One region of the Arthrobacter sp. Soil_C_60 genome, then DNA from elsewhere that is predicted to be linked to it. Evidence: riboswitches for the same ligand, from Rfam matches in the RefSeq annotation. Region 1 holds a riboswitch; each other region holds the start of a gene.
What was found. Region 1 has a riboswitch for cyclic di-AMP ahead of AC3A4M_RS19940 (peptidoglycan DD-metalloendopeptidase family protein). Riboswitches for the same ligand answer to the same signal wherever they lie in the genome.
Positions count from the first base shown of each region.

Region 2: linked by a shared signal. The riboswitch ahead of AC3A4M_RS05575 (hypothetical protein) and the one ahead of AC3A4M_RS19940 (peptidoglycan DD-metalloendopeptidase family protein) in region 1 are both predicted to bind cyclic di-AMP.
Region 3: linked by a shared signal. The riboswitch ahead of AC3A4M_RS21575 (C40 family peptidase) and the one ahead of AC3A4M_RS19940 (peptidoglycan DD-metalloendopeptidase family protein) in region 1 are both predicted to bind cyclic di-AMP.

Region 1 covers NZ_JBDGKM010000012.1:121,119-128,251, forward strand. The annotation lists gene AC3A4M_RS19920 (methylenetetrahydrofolate reductase) at 88-954, shown strand; gene ligM (vanillate/3-O-methylgallate O-demethylase) at 1,071-2,477, opposite strand; gene fdhA (formaldehyde dehydrogenase, glutathione-independent) at 2,499-3,716, opposite strand; gene AC3A4M_RS19935 (GlcG/HbpS family heme-binding protein) at 3,809-4,210, opposite strand; gene AC3A4M_RS19940 (peptidoglycan DD-metalloendopeptidase family protein) at 4,418-5,251, opposite strand; cyclic di-AMP (ydaO/yuaA leader) riboswitch at 5,257-5,429, opposite strand; gene AC3A4M_RS19945 (MBL fold metallo-hydrolase) at 5,738-7,114, opposite strand.
Region 2 covers NZ_JBDGKM010000002.1:382,824-389,956, forward strand. The annotation lists gene AC3A4M_RS05560 (hypothetical protein) at 1-16, opposite strand, end outside; gene AC3A4M_RS05565 (anthrone oxygenase family protein) at 460-1,077, shown strand; gene AC3A4M_RS05570 (hypothetical protein) at 1,478-2,023, shown strand; cyclic di-AMP (ydaO/yuaA leader) riboswitch at 2,280-2,453, shown strand; gene AC3A4M_RS05575 (hypothetical protein) at 2,456-3,364, shown strand; gene AC3A4M_RS05580 (hypothetical protein) at 3,473-3,844, shown strand; gene AC3A4M_RS05585 (ribose-phosphate diphosphokinase) at 3,861-4,841, opposite strand; gene glmU (bifunctional UDP-N-acetylglucosamine diphosphorylase/glucosamine-1-phosphate N-acetyltransferase GlmU) at 4,838-6,334, opposite strand; tRNA gene AC3A4M_RS05595 (tRNA-Gln) at 6,435-6,506, opposite strand; gene AC3A4M_RS05600 (hypothetical protein) at 6,717-7,133, shown strand, end outside.
Region 3 covers NZ_JBDGKM010000016.1:38,401-45,533, forward strand. The annotation lists gene AC3A4M_RS21560 (cytochrome P450 family protein) at 1-244, shown strand, start outside; gene bioD (dethiobiotin synthase) at 241-1,023, shown strand; gene AC3A4M_RS21570 (hypothetical protein) at 1,039-1,428, opposite strand; cyclic di-AMP (ydaO/yuaA leader) riboswitch at 1,629-1,804, shown strand; gene AC3A4M_RS21575 (C40 family peptidase) at 1,809-2,693, shown strand; gene AC3A4M_RS21580 (MDR family MFS transporter) at 2,908-4,518, shown strand; gene AC3A4M_RS21585 (ATP-binding cassette domain-containing protein) at 4,689-5,717, shown strand; gene AC3A4M_RS21590 (ABC transporter permease) at 5,714-6,559, shown strand; gene AC3A4M_RS21595 (dihydrofolate reductase family protein) at 6,566-7,133, opposite strand, start outside.

The DNA of each region.
Region 1 (7,133 bases):
TATGCAGATAGTTATTGAGCGATAGAATCGAAGCACTGTCGCCGGCACCCGCGGTCTTCGGCGAGATCCGACGGAAGAAGGAACACTATGGCCCACTCCAGTCCCACAAATCCCGACGCCGTGCGCTCGCTGCTTGAGGACTTCTCCCTGGAGATGACGGGCAAGGATGTGCCGGCGCTGGAAGAGGCTGCCGCTTTCATCCCGCCGGGCACCCGGATCTCGGTGACCTTCCTGGGCAACGAGGACCTGCCGATGCGGGTCGCTGCGGCGGCCGCCGTCAAGCGGCTGGGCTTCGTCCCGGTTCCCCACATCTCTGCGCGCAGGCTTGCCTCGCAGGCGGAGCTGGAAGGGTTCCTCGAGGAGCTGGCGACGGAGGCGGCCCCCGAGGACGTGTTTGTGGTGGGCGGTGACCCCGCCCAGCCCGAAGGACCCTATGAGGACTCCCTCGCCCTCATCCGGACCGGGCTGCTGGGCCAGTACGGTTTCAAGCACGTGAGCATCAGCGGCTACCCGGAAGGGCATCCCGACATCAGCGACGAGGTGCTGTGGCAGGCACTCGCGGACAAGTATGCGGCGCTGCAGGAACTGGGTCTGGATTGCTCGATCATCACGCAGTTCGGGTTCGACGCCGACCCGGTTTTCGCCTGGCTGTCGGAACTTCGAAGGCGCGGTGTGCAGGCCCCGGTGGAGATCGGCGTGCCCGGACCTGCCGGCGTCAAGCGGCTGCTCAACTATGCGCGCCGTTTCGGAGTCGCTTCCTCCGCGGGGATCGTGCACAAGTACGGATTCTCGCTGACAAACCTGCTCGGCACGGCGGGCCCGGACAAGATCATTAAGGAATTCGCGCAGCGTCACAACGAGGCCGAGCACGGCCGGATCCTGCTGCACTTCTACACCTTCGGGGGGCTGAAGACTACGGCGGAGTGGGTCCGCGAGTTCCGCGCCGGCGGATGAACGCGCCGAGGGATGAACGCAACGGGTTGGCGGGCACCTGGCCCGCCACCCGTCGTCGTACTTCGGAGTATGAACCGGCGGAGCCAGGATGACGTTCCAGGCCCCGCCGGTTCCGGTTAGCTCTTCTGCCCGGAGCGCCAGCCGCCTTGGTAGTCCTTCCGGACCGTCTCGGAGTATGGCACCGGGCTGACCACGGCGCGCACCTCGAGCTGCTGGTGCGGCTCCACCGTGGTCTTGCGGGTGCCGCCGTCCGGCTCGCCCCAGATGACCTTCAGTTCCGTTCCCTCCGGCACGGACGGATCCACGGTGGCCAGCGAGAGCGCACGCCGCTCGTTGGCGCTGTAGCCGGTGAACATGGACAGGCCCACGTTGGTGCCGTCCGCATCGACCACGGCGTCGTAGTTCGAGGAGCCGTAGTTAGCCAGCGGCAGGTCGAAGTACTTGTACGGCGTGCCCTCCGTATCGAACAAGGACGCGAAGATCTTCGCCATGTCCTCCGGGTTCCACGCCAGCGTGACCTTCTTGCGCTGGGTGGCCGGATCGATCTTCTCCAGCGACTCGCGGCCGATGAAGTCATGGTCGAACTTCACGAACGAGCCGTAACCCAGCTCCCACGGCGTCAGGTAATAGTCCTCGATCTTGTCCGCAACGAAGCTGCCGGCCACCGCGTTGGTCGCCTCGTAGCTGTCCGCGCTGAGCCATTCACGGTAGGGCCGCATTTCTTCGCCGGTGTAGATCGCCGGCAGCGGGGACGGGATCCAGCCCGACTCCAGCGTGTTGGACGGGTAGGCGCGCGAGCCGACGGCCAGCATGCCGAACTCCTGGCCGATCTGCAGGATCGTGTCGCGGGCCTTGTCATAGGTCTCGTACGGCCCCCACAGCTCCAGTCCGGGCGCACCGGCCATCCCGTGGCGAAGGGTGCGGACCTGCGCGCCGGCCACGTTCATGTGGTCCATGTTGAAGAACTTCAGCTGCTCCACCGGGCCGCCGTTGACCTTCTCGATGATCTGCCAGGCGTTGGGCCCCTGGATCTGGAAGCGCCAGTACTTGCGCTTGACCGGCTGGCCCATCGGGCGCGACGGCGAGCGGCGGTCGACGACGATCTCGGCCTCGTAGCCGCCGGTCTCGCCATGGTAGAGCAGCCAGTTGGCCGCCGGGGCACGGCCCACGTAGATGTACTCGTCCTCGGCCTCGTGGAAGAGGATGCCATCGCCGATCACGTGCCCGGCCGGCGTCGTCGGTACATACTGCTTGGCCTTGTTGACCGGGAAGTTGGCCACGCTGTTAATGGCCGTGTCGGAAATCAGCTTCAGCGCGTCCGGACCCTTGATGAACAGATTGTCCATATGGTGGGACTGATCATAGAGCACCGCCGTCTCGCGCCAGGCCCGCTGCTCGCTGCGCCAGTTGGTGAATTCCGGGGCGACCACTGGGTAGATGTAGGCGCCGAGCTGGGAATTGCGCAGCAGTTCAACGGTGTTGCCGGAGGCGTCCAGGACTTCCTGCAGATTCTTCGCATTCATCGTTGCTGTTCCTCTCCTCGATCAGTTCTTGACGTAGCCGTTCGGGTTCAGGACGTACTTGGTGGCGGCGCCGGCGTCGAATTCGGCGTAGCCCTTGGGTGCGTCTTCGAGCGGGATGGCCTTGGCATTGACGGCCTTGGCGATCTGGACCTTGTCGTGCAGGATCGCCATCATCAGCTGGCGGTTGTATTTCATGACCGGGCACTGGCCGGTGGTGAAGGACAGCGATTTGGCCCAGCCGGTGCCGAGGCTGATGGAGAGCGAGCCGTGCTGCGCGGCTTCATCCGCCGCCCCGGGATCGCCGGTGACGTAGAGTCCGGGGATGCCCAGCGCGCCGCCGGCGGCGGTGATGTCCATCAGCGAGTTCAGCACGGTGGCCGGCGCCTCGTGCGAGGCGTCCTTGCCGTGGCCGCGGGCTTCGAAGCCCACGGCGTCGATGCCGCAGTCCACTTCGGGCACACCGAGGAGCTGCTCGATCTGGTCCTTCGGGTCGCCCTGGGACACGTCCACGGTTTCGCAGCCGAAGCTGCGTGCCTGCGCGAGGCGCTGCTCGTTGAGGTCGCCCACGATTACGACGGCGGCGCCGAGTAGTTGTGCGCCGGCTGCGGCAGCGAGGCCGACCGGGCCGGCACCGGCCACGTACACGGTGGAGCCGACTTCGACGCCGGCGGTGACGGCGCCGTGGAAGCCGGTGGGCAGGATGTCGGAGAGCATGGTCAGGTCCATGATTTTCTCCAGGGCCTGGTCGCGGTCCGGGAACTTCAGCAGGTTCCAGTCCGCGTAGGGCACCATGACGTATTCGGCCTGGCCGCCGACCCAGCCGCCCATGTCCACGTAGCCGTAGGCGCTGCCGGGGCGGTCGGGGTTTACGTTGAGGCAGATGCCGGTTTTGCGTTCCTTGCAGTTGCGGCAGCGGCCGCAGGAAATGTTGAACGGGACCGAGACGATGTCGCCGGTCTTGATGAATTCGACGTCGGGTCCGCATTCGATGACTTCGCCGGTGATTTCGTGTCCGAGTACCAGGTCGGTCGGGGCGGTGGTGCGGCCGCGGACCATGTGCTGGTCCGAGCCGCAGATGTTGGTGGTGACTGTTCGCAGAATGACGCCGTGGGGGACCTTGCGGCCGATGTTGGCCGGGTTGATCCCCGGGGCGTCCTTAAGATCGAAGGTGGGGTAGTCGGTGTCGATGACCTCGACTTTCCCTGGTCCTTTATAGGCAACGGCTCTGTTTCCTGACACGGGGCATGACTCCTTATTCTGGACCGCACGGTGATAGTCATCACGCTAGCGGACTTCACTCACTATGGCTATAGGTACTTCGGACGTAGTCGTCAGAGTGCTCCGGCGCCTGCTTCCGCGACGGTCTGATCCTGCTCACCGCTGCCGCCGCTGACGCCAATCGCGCCGACTACCTGGCCGTCTCGGCTGAGCGGCACGCCGCCAGCGAAAATCATGATCCGGCCGTTGTTGCTGGCATGGATGCCGTAGAACTGGTTGCCCGGCTGCGAGTTGTCGCCCAGGTCCTTGGTCTGGATGTCGAAGGCGCGGGAGGTGAAGGCCTTGTTGATGGAGATGTCGATGCTGCCCAGCCAGGCGCCGTCCATCCGCACGTGGGAGATGAGGTTGCCACCGGCGTCGACCACGGCGATGTTCATCGGCTGGCCAATTTCTTCTGCGCGGGCTTCGGCGGCCGCGATGATGCTCCGGGCATCTGCAAGGGTAAGGGTGTTCATTCTTGTCTCCTAGCGCTGGTTCCGCCGGCATGGCACGGCTCGACTCGGCACCGGCGCGGCTCTGCGCCAGTGTATGGATGCGGCGGGTACGCCCCACGCTAGTCCTCTTGCCCAGTGGTGACTAGGGACAAAAAACGGGGCCGCGCGGCTCATGCCGCACAGCCCCGTTCGGGTCTGGCCGTAAATCCGCCGAGGCGGATGGTGGGGCTAGAGGTATTTGGCCGGGTCTACTTCCTCGCCGTTGACGACGACCTCGAAGTGCAGGTGGCAGCCGGTGGAATTGCCGGTGGTGCCCAGATCGGCGATCGAATCGCCGCTCGAGACCTTCTGGCCCTGGCTGACGCCGATGCTCTGCAGGTGGTTGTAAGTGGTCTTCATGCCATCGCCGTGCTCAATGACGATGCGGTTGCCGTAGCCCACGGCGCTGGAGGAAGCTTCGACGACCTTGCCGGCTCCGGCAGCCTTGACGTCGGTACCGCAGGCGAGGGCGTAATCGGAGCCGTTATGGAACTCGCCGGCTGCCCCTGTGACAGGGTTGATCCGGTAGCCGAAGCCCGAGGACTGATTCAGGTCGGCTACGGGGGAAGCCAGACCGCTGGCGGCGGTCTCCTTGGGAGCAGGCTTGGACTCCTTTTTCGGCTCGGCCTTCGGCTTGTCCTTGGCATCATCGGCCTTCTCGACGGAGGCGGCCTTAACCTCGGTCTTCGGCTCAGCCTTCTGCTCTGGAGCGGCCTTGCTGGTCACTTCGATCCGCTCGAACTTCATCTCGCTGTCCTGTGCTGCAGTCACCGGGGCCGAAGACGTGCTGGCGGCGCTGACGGTGCTCAGGTCTTCGTGACCGGAGACCGCCTGGGCAGTGGGAACAGCGGCCAAGGCAATGATGCCGGTGGCAGCCAAGGCCAAGCCGGCCTTCTGGGAGGTGCTGGAAAAGCGGCGCTTCGAGGCGCGGCGACGGCCTTCGCCGTCTTGGTTCCGCACGGCGGTCAGCAGGGAAGTATCTTCGGCGCGACGGCGGCCGCGCACAGGCTTATTGGTCTGCAAAGGGGAAGTCCTCTCATATGCGCCTGCGAAGTTAGCTGTCGGATTCGAGAGAGAGTTCACTCGGTTCGGTCAGCGGCAAACAATGTGCCTTCGATGTTGCTGACAGAACTTCACCCCAAGGCGCCCCCAAGCGCCGTGTGTGGTTCCTCCGCCCCTGTCTGGGAAGAATTGAATTGACTGATCCGCTGACAGGGCTAGGCGTACGGATCAGGCTCTTACCATTGGTTGCGTAAGAATGCCTTTAAAAAGTATCGTGTCGGCGTGTCTTGTTACAAATCCGTTATGTGTGTTTGTAGACACACGAAGCTCCGGTGGTGTAAAAGATGGGTCGATTGCACGGCGTCCAGCACGAGCAGCGCTGAAGCTTCAGCCGGGTTGAAGGTGTTGTTCCTCCTGTTACGGCCGTGGTGTCTAGCCGGGCGCGTGGCGTCGCTGCACTGTCTTGCGGACGCACGTTGCCGCTCGCTGGAAGGAGCGCTCCGTGAATTAGGCAGCCTGGTGCTGCTTGGCCCAGGCGTTATAGCCGCCCGCAACATCGGCGACATCGGTATAGCCGAGCGCCTTCAGTGCGCTCGCGGCAACGCTGGAGCGCCAGCCGCTGGCGCAGTGCACCACGATGCGCTTGTCTGCCGGCAGCTCGTCGTAGCGTAGCGGCAGTTCGGCCAGCGGAATGTGCTGGGTTCCGGCAATGGCGCCGTCCTCCCGCTCCCCGGCATTGCGGACATCGAGCACCACCGTTTCCGGGTCGGCCAGGGCGCTGTCCAGTGCATCCGCCTGGACCCGGTCCGTGCTGCCTGCCAGCTGAGGCTGCGCCGCGAGCAGGTCGGGAAGATTCGGGATGAAACCGACCACTCTGTCGCAACCAATTCGGGCAAGACCTAGTTGGACTTCGGTTTCCTTGCCCGGCTCGGCCACAATGACGATCACGTCGCGGTGATCGAAGAACATGCCCGCCGTTTCCTCAAAGCGCCCGTCAATGCCCACGTTGATGGAGCCAGCCAGATGGCCTGCGGCGAACAGTTTCGGCGGCCGCGCATCAAGAATCCGTGCCCCTGAAGATAATGCCCGTTCCAACGCATCCTTCGGGAGTGCCGCGGGATGCAGTCTGCTTGCCATCACCGGATGCCTGCTGCGGTTCAGTCTGGCATCGGTGGCAAAGTATGTCGGAGCGGACGGTTGGCCGCTGGTGATCAGGTCCACGAACTCGTCCTCGCTCATCGGCTGGACGGAAGGGTTCGCGGCCTGCTGCTGCCCGATCGTCGATTCGCGCTCGGCCGAGAGGTTCTTCCCGCATGCGCTTCCTGCGGTGTGCGCGGGAAGCAGTCGCACGCTGCCATCAAGCTTCATCAGGTCATTGTGCACCGAGTGATAGAGCGCGCGGGCCAATTCCACGGGATCAGCGCCGACGGATGCGGCAAGGTCAGGCCGGCCCACATCGCCGATGAAGAGGGTGTCTCCGGTCAGGGCCGCATGCGGCGTTTCATCCGTTGCGCGCTCGCGGACCAGCACAGTGATGGACTCCCAGGTGTGGCCGGGGGTCTCGTGGATCTCCAGTTCGACCTCACCCAGCGAAATCTTTTCCCCATGGTGCAGTTTGCGGAAGTCGTAGGCGGCTTCCGCCCGGGCTCCGAGCCCGATCCACGCTCCGGTGGCGGCGGCCAGTTCGAGGTGTCCGGCCACAAAATCGGCATGGAAGTGGGTGTCGATCACACCCACGATGGTGAGGTTGTTTCGGGAGGCGTCGTCCAGGTACTGGTCGATGTCCCGCTGCGGGTCCACGACAACGGCACTTCCGGTGGTCTCGTCCCCGATCAAATAGGAACTCAGCGATAGTGAACTGAGGTGGTATTGCTTCAGGATCACCGGTCCTCCTGGCGGGAGA
Region 2 (7,133 bases), on a different contig from region 1:
CAGGTGCCGGAGTCACTGCGGTAAAGGTTGCGGTGGGACCTGCTGGTTGAGGGCTCGGAGTTGGCGTCTTCCCGCCAGCTCTGCCTGTGCTCGTCCCTGTGGCGGCAGATGAAGCAGGGAGGGAGGCCGAAGCGGCACATCCTGCCAGCAGCGAAACCGCCGCGGCGGTCAACAGTATATGAAAGGCATGGCGATGCCAGTTGACGCTGCACTGATGCACTTACGCTCCCCACTATTGATACCTCTCCCGATTACAGCACCGCAGGGATGACCGAGGAAATCCGGCGCGGCTTCACGACGACCGGAAGGTGATGGACCTGGCCAGAGGCGCTGCCCCGGCCAGGTCCATCCATCCCGTGCCTTGGGGAGGTGGCATGCGCTGGGATGACTAATTCAGCCTAAGTTCGGACGCAACGACACGCCAGAGGTTGGTGAAAAGATTCATCTTGGAATTGTGGCATGCCGGGAAATGCGGAATGCATGACTGCCTTGTGTTTGGACAACGCTATTTCTTGCGTGCCCCTCCCACTCAAACCGGTTGCCGCTGCCGTTGCCGCTGCCTGCAGTCTCGTTGCAGACAGATTCAGTTCAACCGGCGGCAACCACCTGCCGCTATGGTTCTCACATGACAGTGGGGAGAATTGGGTGACACTTGGAGTGATCGCCGGGATCGGTTCTGCGATCGTGGGCGGATTTTACGTTGCGTTTTCCTTCACTGTCATGCCGGCGCTGCGACGCAGGCCCGCGCCTGAAGCCGAGGCAGCGATGATCTCGATCAATGAACAGGCGGTTCGGGCACCATTCATGGCGTTGTTCTTTGGCACCGCTCTCTTGTGTGCCGGAACAGTTGTCCAGCAGATCTCGGGCCCCTCTGCCGCAGGCTGGCTTACCTCTACACTTGGCGCGGGATGCTATCTGGCGGGATGGCTGGCAACGATGGCAGTCAACGTTCCCCTCAATGGGCGGCTGGCGCGGTCGGAAATTGGTTGGGCTAAGTTCGAGCGGCCTTGGAGCCGCGCCAATCTCGCCCGGGCCGTCCTTTCCGCGGTGGGCGCGGTCCTCCTCATCCTCAGCTGATCCACGTGGTCCGCGATCTGGCAGGTCGAGCGCACCGCTGCCGGGCACCAGTGGTGCGCCGTCGTGCTTTGTTCCGGATATGCGAATGGCCTGAAGTCAGGCCACCATGCCAACCCGCTCCGAGCCATTTCGCGCTGCGGCCGCGGCTTACAGGAGTTGCCACCTCGGCCGGTTGTCCGGCCGTCCCCAACGACGACGCCGCCATCGGACCCGAAACGGCTTCCCGATCGGTTTCCATCGGCTTAACCGTCTCGCATCACTGGATCGCGGGTGGAGGCCCCAGTTCATGTTACTGGAGTACACTGCGTTCCGAACGTACGTTCCAGATGCACGAAGAGCGCTGGAACGTCCGAATTCACCAGCCCAACGCCGTGCGCAAGATCAAATTAGGGTATCCGCCTTGGCTATGGGCAACGGCGGCAGGAACAAGAAAGATTACACCGTGAACGGTTCCCCCGAAGCGCATCAGGAGCTGGGGCGGCGCCTGGCATTGTTGGAGCCCTTGTTCCGCGATCTCGGCGCTTGGATTATTGGCGGCTACGCCAAGGCCGGAATCCTAGACGCGATGCCTGATGGCTCCTTCCCGGTAGCTGACGCAAAGTTCCGCAAAACGCGCGGCCTACTCGGCCGAACCTCCTGGACCTACTCTCCCCGCGGCCCGGTATACCTCAACATCACTCGGAGCGGACGCCTGCTCCTGGCAGACCAGGAACAGGACGCCATCATCACGGAAGCGATCAAAGATCGTACTGCCTTCGCCTGGCCCCAGGACTCACCCGAAGTGTCGCACGCGACGTTGTTTCTCATGCGCCCCGAAACCTCCGATCTGTACATCCGGACCACAGAGCCGGACATGCCCCATTCCCCCGTCCTGGTCCGTCCGTTCGGGCAATACGCTCGGGAACGCGCCGGCCGGTTCATCGCTGCCTTCGAAGCCACCCGATAGCACGACGTCGTCGCAATCTCCACATCCGGCCGAAGGCGAATCGACTGACGAGGGCTCCGCAGCTCGAATTTCGTGCTCCAACGGCATATGCGCAGGTCAGCATGCATATGGGCTCGCACGGCCCAGGCCGCCTGAAAAGCGCGTGACCACAAACACAAGTCACGAGTTTGTAACGGTTCAGCGCGCCCGATACGTTTAATCGCGCCATGGCCCTAGGCAAGGGTTGTGGCCGGGTCCGCACGCCGAGCTCTGCCAGCGTACCTGTCCGTTCAATTTCACTGGCAGAGGTGGAGGAACCAAAAGTGGCGCCAGCGGCGTCTTGGGGTGAAGTGCGGCAGGTTGTCCGCGGCGTTCTGCTGCGGTCCCGGTCGCGCCGAGATGCTCCGTCTCGAATCCGACAGCTAACTTCGCAGGCGTGTAGAGAGGAATCCCGTGAAGAACCCTTCTGCCCGTGGACGCCGGCGCGCCGGCCCCACTGTCTCGTCGCATGGTGTCACCAGCCTGGTCCGAGGCCGCCGCCGCACCAAGGACCAAGCCCCATCCGCCGTCTCGCTCCGAAGCGTCGGGGCACTCACCGGGCTGGCCGTAGTTGCCACGGTGGCTGCTGCGGCTGCCCTGCCCTTGGATCAGACTGGATCCCAGGAAGCCAGCGCTGGCCGCCCCCAACTGCAGACATCGGTAAAAGCTTGGCCCATTTCAGCCCCGTCCAATGAAGCTGAACCGACGTTCAGCCGGCCTACAACAGACAGCACGGCGGCCGCGCAGAAGGAAACAAAGGTCACTCCGAGTGCTGCGGCCCAGCCGACTCCTGCAGAGGACGTTAGCGAGCGCCCCGCTCCGATGACCACTGAGTCTGCCAGTGTTTCCACCGGAGAGGCTGCCGCGCCGCTTGCCGGCGCCGTCGGAGAAGCAACTGGTACCGCCAAAGACAAGGTTGCTGGCGCGACTGCGGCTGCCACGGATACGGCAGAAAAGGCCACTGCGGCCGCTACGGAGGCAGCTAAGCCGACAGCCTCGCCCACCGCCGACGCCGCAGTACCGACAACCCCGGCTACGAGCCCTCCGGCCAAGCAAAGCGCGCGAGCTGTGCCTGAAGAGCCCGAACCTACAAGATCAAGCGTACGCAGCCACTCAGCGGCGCCCGTCGAACCGGCTCCGACCAGCGAAGCTGTCGATCCGGAGGAACGGCCTTCGCCGGACGCGTCGCCTACCGCCGACACCACCCGGGATGCGGAGGGGGAGAAGCATCGCCGGTTCCGCGTCCGCGCTGACGTTGATGTGGACTTGGGCCTCCCCCTCTCCCTGTTGGGCGAAGACAAAGACGGCGGCAGCAGCCGGTAGGCCCCATCCGGCTCCTTCCGGGCCGGGCTGCAGAAAGAGGGTGGCGGAACCAGCGTTCCGTCACCCTCTCTTTGTCACTTCCATCGAAGATATGTTCTACTTTTAAATATGGACCGGGATGCTGCGGCGCGGATGGCAGCCCGTTATGCGAAGCGTGCGGAACCCGTCTCGCTGACCGCCGAGGAACTGGATCTCGAGCACCACAACGTGACCCGGGTAGTCCCGGGTGTGCCGGTGTGGGCGTGGATCCGTTTTCCCGGTGCCGCCGAACTGGTCCAGGGCGAGGCATTCGGCTGGACGTCGCGGGCCGTGCAGGTGACCTGGGAGGACGCCGGCGTCCGGCGGACAACGTGGGTGTGGGCCTCGGCCGTGCAGCGGCGGACCGATCCCTTGCGCAAGACGTCGCTGGGCGAGAGGACGGCAGCTAACGACGACGCGGCGCCGGCCAGGTCTGAAGGAGACCGGCCGACGCCGCGCTGATAGCCAGGACTAAGACTTAGGCCTTGCCGTCGAAGAGGCTGGTGACGGAGCCGTCCTCAAACACTTCGCTGATGGCACGGGCGATCAGCGGCGCGATGGACAGCACGGTCAGCTGCGGGAACTGCTTGTCCGCGGTGATGGGCAGCGTGTTGGTGACCACCACTTCGCGCGCGCCGGACTCGGCCAGGCGGCGGGCCGCCGGGTCCGAGAACACGGCGTGGGTGGAGGCGATGATGACGTCCTTGGCGCCGGCGTTCTTGAGCACCTGGACGGCGCCGGCGATGGTTCCGCCGGTATCGATCATGTCGTCGATCAGCACGCATTCGCGGCCTTCAACCTGGCCGACAACCGTCTTGGCCACGGCCTGGTTGGGCACGTTGACGTCGCGGGACTTGTGCACGAAGGCCAGCGGGGCGCCGCCGAGGCGCTCGGCCCACTGCTCGGCCACGCGGACGCGGCCGGTGTCCGGGGACACCACGGTAACGTTGTCCAGGTCCACGCGGGTGCGGACGTACTCGGCCAGCAGCGGGATGGCCATCAGGTGGTCGACCGGGCCGTCGAAGAAGCCCTGGATCTGCGCGGTGTGCAGGTCCACCGAGATGAGGCGGTCGGCACCGGCGGTCTTGTACATGTCCGCCACCAGGCGGGCCGAGATCGGCTCGCGGCCGCGGTGCTTCTTGTCCTGCCGGGCGTACGGGTAGAACGGGGCAATCACGGTGATGCGCTTGGCGGAGGCCCGCTTGAGCGTGTCCACCATGATCAGGTGTTCCATGAGCCATTCGTTGATCGGGGCCGGGTGTGCCTGGATCACAAAGGCGTCGGTGCCGCGGACGCTTTCCTCGAAGCGGACGTAGATCTCGCCGTTGGCGAAGTCGTACGCGCTGGTGGGAAGCAGATCGATCTCGAGCTCTTTGGCGATCTCTTTGGCGAGTTCCGGGTGTGCCCTGCCTGAGGCAAGGACCAGCCTCTTTTCGCCCTGGGCCTTAATTCCGGTCATGAATGGTCACTTTCTGCATTGGTGGGGGTTTGGGAAGAAGCAGCGGCGTCGGCCGCCTTTGCGGCTGAAGTGCCGGCCCGGTTCTGCTGGACCCAGCCTTCGATGTTGCGCTGGGCCGCGACGTTCAGCGCCAGTGCGCCGGCCGGAACGTCCTTGCGGATCACCGCGCCCGCGCCCGAATACGCGCCGTCGCCCACCTGAACGGGTGCAACGAAGACGGTGTTCGATCCGGTGCGGACCTCGGAGCCGATGATCGTACGGTGCTTGGCCACGCCGTCGTAATTGGCGGTGATGTTGCCGCAGCCAATGTTCGAGTTCTCGCCGATCTCGGCATCCCCGGCGTAACCGAGGTGGCTCAGTTTCGAGCCCTTGCCGATGATGACGTTCTTGGTCTCGTAGAAGGCGCCGATCTTGCCCTTCTCCCCCAGCTGCGTGCCCGGGCGAAGGTAGGTGAACGGACCCACCGTCGCCTTCGGGCCGATCCGGCTGTCCGAACCGTGCGTGCGGATGACCTTGGCACCCTCGCCCACCGTGACGTTTGTGAGGGTGCAATCGGGACCAACGACGGCGTCACTCGCCACGTGCGTGCTGCCGTGCAGTTGAGTGCCGGGCAGCAGCGTGACGTCCGTGCCGAACGTGACAGTGGAATCGATCCAGGTGGTGCCCGGATCGACGATGCTCACGCCCGAACGCATGGCGGCTTCGAGCACGCGCTTGTTGTGCTCCGCGCCGAGCTGCGCCAGCTGGACGCGGTCGTTCGCGCCCTCAACCTGCCAGCGGTCGGTGGTGACCACCGCGGCCACTCTGCCCCCGCCGTCGTTAGCCAGGCCGAGCACGTCCGTAAGGTATTTCTCGCCCTGTGCGTTGTCCGTGGTGATCTCCTTGAGCGCATCGCGCAGGACCTTCGCGTCGAACGCGTAGATGCCGGAGTTGATCTCGCGGATTTCGCGCTGCGCATCGCTGGCATCCTTGTGCTCCACGATGCCCTGCACGGTGCCGTCCGCGGTGCGCACAATCCGTCCGTAGCCGGCGGCGTCGTCGAGCACCGCGGTCAGCACGGTCACCGCATTGCCGTCCCCGGTGTGGGTCCGGACCAGCTCCTGCAGCAGGGCGGTTGTGAGCAACGGAACATCACCGTAGGTCACCACAACCGTGCCCTCGAGGTCCGCCGGGAGGGCTTCGAGCGCGGCTTCCACCGCGCGGCCGGTGCCAGGAATCTCGTCCTGGTCCACGATCAGCGCGTCCGGATCCAGCTCCTGGATATGGGCGGCCACGCGGTCGCGCTCATGGCGTACGACGGCGGCCAGCACCTTGGGCTCGAGGCCCCGGGCTGCGGCCAGCGCGTGGCCGACCATGGAAATCCCGCCGATTTCGTGGAGGATCTTCGGTTTCTGCGACTTCATCCGGGTGCCCGCGCCTGCGGCGAGAACGATGACTGCGGCCGGCTGGATCACCGGTACTGCGTTGTCTGGACTGTTGTCTTGGGGGCTCACGAAGTGGCACTCCTACCCGGACTGAATCCGTGTCAATGCTAAGCAAGGGTTAACGCCATGCTACTTGCCGGGACTTGCTCCGTTTACCAGAGGGTCCTCGTTCCGCCCATAGGATTCGAACCTATACTCCACAGCTCCAAAGGCTGGGGTGCTGCCATTACACCAGAGCGGACCGTGCCGACCGGTCACTACCAGCGGTTGGCAAAATGACAATTGCTGGTTGCCTGACGGGCACAAGAAATCATTTTGCCACGTTTGGGGAGTCCGATGCGACTTGAGCGCGCCGGAGCCCCGGCCCGTCCTTTGGACTTGAGGGGCAGGGCTGGTTTGTTTCCCGGTGCCCGTTCCACAGGTCCCGGCCGTTTGGGGGTACCATACAGCTATGGTCGGACTAGATGCGGAGGCAGTAGAACGGCTGGTTCAGAGAACCGCCGAAAGTTCCCGTGCCACCGAGGCGCTACGTCTCGAAATGAACCGTACCGCTCGCCTCAAACAAGAGAACATGCTCGCACTTCGCGCTGCCGGACTCCCTGTTCGCGGCATCGCTTCCCGGCTTGGGGTCAGCCCTGCAGTCGTACAGGCAGCTATTGCTGCGGCCAAAAGGGCCCGTCCCGTACTCGATCGCCGCGAAGAACGCGTGTCGTACGAACTGCACTTGCAGGTAGCACTGAAGCTGCGCCAAGACGAGCAGCTGATCCGCGAGATTGGCCGCCAAGGCATTCGCCGCTTACGACAGCGGAAGCGCAACACGATTGCAGAGATGTGGCTGGACAAGTGGGAGGAACTGCTGAACGCTTCC
Region 3 (7,133 bases), on a different contig from region 1:
CCTGCTCGAGCTCAGCGGCAACCATCCCCCGGACACCGGCGGAACCGCCTATTCGCTGGCGTTCGGGCACGGCCTGCACCGCTGCCTGGGCGCCAAACTGGCCGAGCTCGAAACCGTGCTGGTGCTTGGGGAGACGGCCCGGGCACTGCCGGCGGTACGGCTCACCGGGCCGGAGCCGGACTGGTTGCGCCTGCTGTCCTTCCAAACCCCGCTCACCGTAACGGTGGAACAGGAGGAACAGTGACCGAGGATTCCGCCCTGGCCAGCCTGGCCGGTCCGGCCAGTCCCACCGAACTGCCGCGGGTCATCTTCGTCACCGGCACCGACACCGGGGTCGGCAAGACGATAACGACGGCGGCGCTCGCCACCGCTTTACCGGGCACGGTTTCGGTCTACAAGCCGGCGCAGACCGGGGTTGCCGACGGTGAACCGGGCGACGCGGACGAAGTGCGCCGCCTCTCCGGCGTGACCGCGGTGTCCGAAGGCATCCGGCTGCTCGAGCCGATGGCCCCGGCGGCAGCTGCCGCGCGGCAAGACGCCGCACTGCCTCCCCTCGCGGACCACGTCCGGCACATCGGGAAGCTCGCTGCGGGATCGGACCATGTCCTGGTGGAAGGCGCCGGTGGGCTCCTGGTGGAACTCGATGGCGAGGGCAGGACCCTCGCAGACCTCGCGGCCCGGGTGGAGAACTCCAGTTTCGGCAGTGCCGGTGCCAGCAGTGCCGACGGCCGCAGCTCCGGCGGCTGCAGTGCCGGCGTCGTCGTTGTCTGCCGCAGCGGACTGGGCACGCTGAACCACACCCTGCTTACGCTCGAGGCCATCAAAGTCCGCAACCTCACAGCCGCCGGACTGGTTGTCGGCTCCTGGCCGGCGGAACCAAACGCGGTGGAAGAGGACAACCTGCGGTACCTGCAGAATCTGGACGTGCCGTTCCTCGGCGCCATTCCGCAGGACGCCGCAGGCCTTCACCCAACCAGGTTCCAGGCCGGCGCACGGGAGTGGTTCCGACTGCGCCAGCGCTAGCAGCCGGCGTTGGCGCTAGCTGGTGGCGTTGGCGCAGGCGTCCTGCAGGGCGCTTACAGACTCGGCCGGCACCTGGTCTCCGGACTGCGCAATGTCACCCATCGGCGTCGTAATTTCGGCTGGCACGCCGGCCTGTTCAGCGGCATCGACGAGGCCGGAAAGCAGTTGCTTCTCCCCTGCGCTGATCGTGCCGTCTGCCACAGGTTTGCAGACCTGCTGGAGCACTTCGTCGACGGCCGCCGATGTGATTCCTGACACAGCATCAGAGGCGGCCTGACTGGCAGCATCCTTGGCGCCGGAAACGGCGTCATTGGCCGCATCAGTGGCGGCCTGCTCAACTTGGCTGCACCCCGTGATGAGCAGGGCAAACATTACAAAAACGAGGGCAAAGCTTCGACGGATCATCCGGCAAGATTACTACGGAACGGCACCACCACCCGAACGCAATCCACCGGCCGTCCACTAGCACTAAACCACCCCGAAACCTGCCATTGGCGGCGTGTCCGTTTTGCGGAGTTATCAATCCGTTATGTAGGGTGGCAACCACGTCGGCGCTTCCTGGGCCGGCCCCCTCGGAATGGCTTTGCCTAACTCTGCCACCGTTCCGAGTCCGTTCGCTAGACAGATGGCAGAGGCGGGGGACCCACGTTTACCGGGCTCCCTCCAGAGCCCTTGGGGTTAAGCCGCAGTTCACCACGGAGCGATTTTCCGAGGTGGAACGCGGCCGGGTGACTCCCATCCGAACCCGACAGCTTACCTCGCAGGCATTGGGAGAGGCTACAACCTTGTTCAAGATCAATTCCGCACGCCATCGTGCCACCCCGGTCCACAGCAACCCGTTCAGCGGAGTTTCGAAGGCCGTATCGTCCCACGCAGGTACCGTTGGCCGCAGTGCCGCAGTTGTCACCGCTGCCGGTGGCCTGATGCTCGGTGCCGGCCTGCCTGCCAACGCAGCATCGGACGTATCCTCCAGCGACTTCGCCGCATCGGCCCAGGCTGAGACTGTTGCCGCTCCGGCCGCAGCCCCGGCGCCCGCACCGGCCTCCTCGGAGGACGCTGCAACCCACACCGTCAAGGCTGGCGACACCCTCGGCAACATTGCCGCGCAGCACGGCATTGAGCTGAACGACGTCTTCGCCGCCAACGGCCTCGGCTGGGAATCGGTCATCTACCCGGGCGACGTCATCCAGCTCGCCGGCGCCGCACAGGCTCCGGCCGACCACGCTGCGCATGCTGCTCCGGTCGAGGCACCGGCGACCCAGGCCGCGCCGCAGGAAGAAGACTTCACCGTTGCCGCTGCAAGCGCCAACATCGAGCCCGCTTCCGTCAGCACGGCCAGCACCTCGGGCATCGTCGCCACCGCCAAGTCCATGATCGGCACCCCGTACGTCTGGGGCGGCACCTCGACCAGCGGCTGGGACTGCTCCGGCTTCGTGCAGTGGGTCTACGCCCAGCACGGCATCGACCTGCCCCGCGTCACCACCGCACAGGCCGGTGCACTGACCCCGACCAGCAACCCGAAGCCGGGCGACCTGGTTCTCCAGAACGGTGGAAGCCACATCGGCATCTACCTCGGCGACGGCCAGATGATCAGCGCCCTGAACCCGGGCGAGGGCACCAAGGTGCACCCCACCAGCTGGATGCCCGTAGACGGCTACTTCACCAAGTAAGCCCTGCGGCCGCACAGCGGCACACTATATGTAGGCATGCTCCTATATAGGTATGCACCGTCGGACTTTCCGGCGGTGCATACCGCGTTAAGTGGGCCATCTTATGTGGGGCCTACCCCTTTTTGGGGCCCGCGGGAATACTGCTTCCACTATGCTGGTTAGTCTTGCTGTCGGCGCCTCGCGCAGGCACCACTTCCCCCCAAAACCATTGAGGATACCTTCCGTGAGCCAACAGTCCCCGGCCGAACCCGCCGTCGTAAATTCCGGCGCGGCGCCAGTATCCGGACCGGGAAGCGACGGCGCCGACCATAGGCGCCGGAACAACAGGGTCATCCGGTTGCTGCTGGCCGCCTCGTTTGTGGTCATCCTCAACGAGACGATCATGAGCGTCGCCCTGACCGAGCTGATGGACGACCTCGGCATCACCGCGCGCGCCGCCCAATGGCTGACCACGGCGTTCATGCTGACCATGGCGGTGGTCATTCCGATCACCGGCTTCCTCCTGCAGCGCTTCAACACCCGGCCGGTCTTCACCGCGGCCATGTCGCTCTTCTCCGCCGGCACGCTGATCGCCGCTATGGCGCCCGGATTCGAACTTCTGCTGCTGGGCCGGATTGTCCAAGCCACCGGCACCGCCATCATGATGCCGCTGCTGATGACCACCCTGATGACCCTGGTGGCTCCGGCCGAGCGCGGCAAGACCATGGGCAACGTCTCGATTGTCATCTCCGTCGCGCCGGCCATCGGACCGACCATCTCCGGCATCATCCTCAACGCCCTGTCCTGGCGGTGGATGTTCTGGCTGGTGCTGCCGATCGCCGTCGCCATGCTGATCATCGGCAACCGGCGGGTGGACAACGTCACCGAACCGAGGCCTGTGCCGCTGGACCTGTTCTCCGTGGTGCTCTCCGCGTTCGGCTTCGGCGGCCTGATCTATGGCTTGAGCCTGGTCGGCCAGGGCTCCGGCGAGGCCGGCCAGGCTGTTTCCGCCGTGCCGATGTGGATCTCCTTCACCGTGGGGCTCGTGGCCCTGTCAGCCTTCATCCTGCGCCAGCTGAGGCTCCAGCGGCGGGACCGCGCGCTGCTGGATCTGCGCACCTTCCGCTCCAGCACCTTCTCGGTCACCGTGAGCCTGATGGTCATCAGCATGGCCGCCCTGTTCGGCACCATCATCCTGCTCCCGATCTATATGCAGCAGGTGCTTGCGCTCGAACCGTTCCAGATCGGCCTGATGCTGCTGCCCGGCGGCCTCCTCATGGGTCTGCTGGCGCCGTTTGTGGGCCGGCTTTACGACAAGTTCGGGCCGACCGTCCTGCTGGTGCCGGGAACCCTGCTGGTCAGCGCGGTGCTGTGGTTCCTGTCCACGCTCACCGAAAACACCTCCCCGTTCACGCTGCTGGCCGCGCACATCGTCCTGAGCATCGGCCTGGCCCTGCTCTTCACCCCGCTGTTCACCGCGGGACTGGGCGCGGTGAAGCCGGAACTGTACTCGCACGGCAGCGCAATCATCGGCACGGTCCAGCAAGTGGCGGGTGCCGTCGGGACCGCCTTGTTCGTGACCGTGATGTCCATCCAGTCCGCCGCCCTGGCCGCAGACGGTGCGGCGGGTACCGTGGCGGTGGCCGGCGGAGTGCGTGCCGCGTTCCTGGCCGGCGCGATCATCTCCGTCTTCGCCGTGGCGGCAGCCTTCTTCGTCCGCAAGCCCGCGGACAACCAGGCCGAGGACCATGTGGCAGCGGATCATCAGGCAACGGACAGCCGGACGCCGCACAGCCAAACCGAGTCACCGGCGGAGTCCGCGGGCGCGTTGGCCGACGGCCGCTGAGGTCTGCTCCGTAGGCTCCGCTGACCGGCAGCCCGTAGAAAGAGCAAGGGCGTACGACGGCGGGCCGCACGATAGTGCGGCGGCGTCACCACTGATTCCGGTCGGCATGAGGACCGGAGCTGTCCTCAATTCCCTTTCCGAAGCCGCCCGGCCTTTTCTAAGATGCCACCATGACGATCATCGAGGCCCGCGGCCTGACCAAGATCTACAAGACGAAAACCGGTGCAGTCCATGCCTTGGACGGGCTGGATCTTTCCGTCCCGCGCGGCACGGTCAAGGCCCTGCTCGGGCCCAACGGTGCCGGCAAGACCACGGCCGTCAAGGTCCTGACCACGCTCATCAAGCCGGACCGGGGCACCGCGCATATCGACGGGATCGACGTCGCTGCCGCGCCGAAGGAAGTGCGCCGGATCATCGGCGTCGCCGGGCAGTACGCGGCGGTTGATGAAAACCTGACCGGCTTCGAGAACCTGGAAATGGTCGGCCGGCTCTACCATCTCGGCGCTAAGACGGCCCGGCGCCGGGCGCAGGAACTGATCGACCAGTTCGAACTGACCGAAGCCGGTAACCGTCCGGTCAAGGGGTTTTCCGGCGGCATGCGGCGCCGGATCGACCTCGCCGGCGCCCTGGTGATCAACCCCAAGATCCTGTTCCTGGACGAGCCGACCACCGGGCTGGATCCGCGCAGCCGGCTCGCGCTCTGGGGTGTGATCAAGAACCTCGTGGCCGAGGGCACCACCCTGCTGCTGACCACGCAGTACCTCGAGGAGGCGGATCAGCTTTCGGACGACATAGCCGTGATCGACGGCGGCAGGGTCATTGCCGAGGGCACCGCGGATGAGCTCAAGGCGCAGATCGGCGGCCACCGTGTGGTTGTCACGCTGGTGTATGAGGCGGACGCCGGCGCGGCCTCCGGCATTCTCGCCCGGCACGGCGAGGGCGAGGCCCAGGTCTCCGGCGACGGCCGCGTGGTGGAAGTGCCGGTGACCGACGGGCCCCGCGCGCTGCAGTATGTGCTCGCGGACCTCGGCGAGGCCAACATCCAACTGCACGACGCCGGCATGCGCCGCCCCACGCTGGACGATGTCTTCCTCAAACTCACCGGCCGCAAGGCGGAAACCGACGCAGACGACGACGGCGGTGCGGGCACCAGCGCCGGCTCACGTCGCGATAAGACGGAACTGGAGAACGCGAAATGACCACCCTCACTCGCCCGGAATCCTCGCCCGCACTGGCCAGCACCGGCAGCAGCTTCGGCCAGTTCGTCTCCGACGGCTGGATCGCCACGCGCCGGAACCTGGTCAAGATCAAGCGCGTGCCGGAAATCCTGGTGTTCACCATCCTGCAGCCGATCATGTTCGTGCTGCTCTTCAGCCAGGTCTACGGCGGCGCCATGGCCATCGACAACTACACGCTGTTCCTGATGGCCGGCATTTTCGCCCAAACGGTCATCTTCGGCTCCACGTTCTCCGGCGCGGCGATGGCGCAGGACCTCAAGGACGGGATCATCGACCGCTTCCGAACCCTGCCCATGAGCCCGGCCGCGGTCCTGGTGGGACGCACCAACGGCGACCTGGCCATCAACTCCATCTCCATGCTGATCATGATGGCAACCGGCTGGGCGGTCGGCTGGCGGGTGACGACGTCGTTCTGGGGTTTCGTCGGCGGCGTCGCCATACTGCTGCTGTTCTCCTACTCCTTCAGCTGGGTCATGGCGCTGCTGGGCATGAGCGTCCGCAGCCCGGAAATCATCAACAATGCCTCGTTCATGATCCTGTTCCCGCTGACGTTCATCTCCAACGCCTTCGTGCCCATCCACACCATGCCGGATATCCTGCGCATCATCGCCGAGTGGAACCCGGTCTCCGCACTGGTAGCCTCGGCACGCCAACTGTTCGGCAACACTTATGCGGAATTCCCGGAGCCCACCGCGTGGACACTGCAGCACCCGTTCGTCACCGTGTTCATCGGCATCGCCGTGATGCTGCTGGTGTTCGTGCCGCTGGCCATCCGGAAGTTCGAGTCCATCAGCTCCCGGTGACGGCTCCTAGTTCCCGGTGACCACCCCATCCATCGTGCGGTAGCGCAGGAACACTACCCCGTTGCCGAAACGGCGCTCCTCCAGCAGTTCGAGCTGCATCCGGAGACCGTCGGGCAGGAACCGCTTGCCGCCGCCCACCATCACCGGCGAGACCAACAGGTGGCACTCGTCGACCAGCCCGGCCCTGAGCGCGTGCGCGGCAAGTTCGGCTCCGTCGACTATCAGGTCCCGCTGGGCCGACGCCTTCATCCGCCGGATCTCCTCCGGGTCGAAGCTGCGTTCAATCCGCGTCCTGGCCGATGGTGCGGTTTCCAGGGTGGTGGAGTAGACAACCTTGTCCGCGTTCAGCCAGATCCGGGCGAAGTCCTGCTCCACGGGCGGCAGGTCCGGATCATCCGCCAGCTCCTCCCACACCACCATCACCTCATACATCCGGCGACCTAAAAGGTAGGTGCCGATCGGGCGCGTCAGGTCGTTCACAAAGGCGTGCATTTCCTCGTCCGGCATGCTCCAGTCGAACTTGCCCTCCGCGTCCGCGATGTAGCCGTCCAACGAGGTGATGCCGGAGTAGATC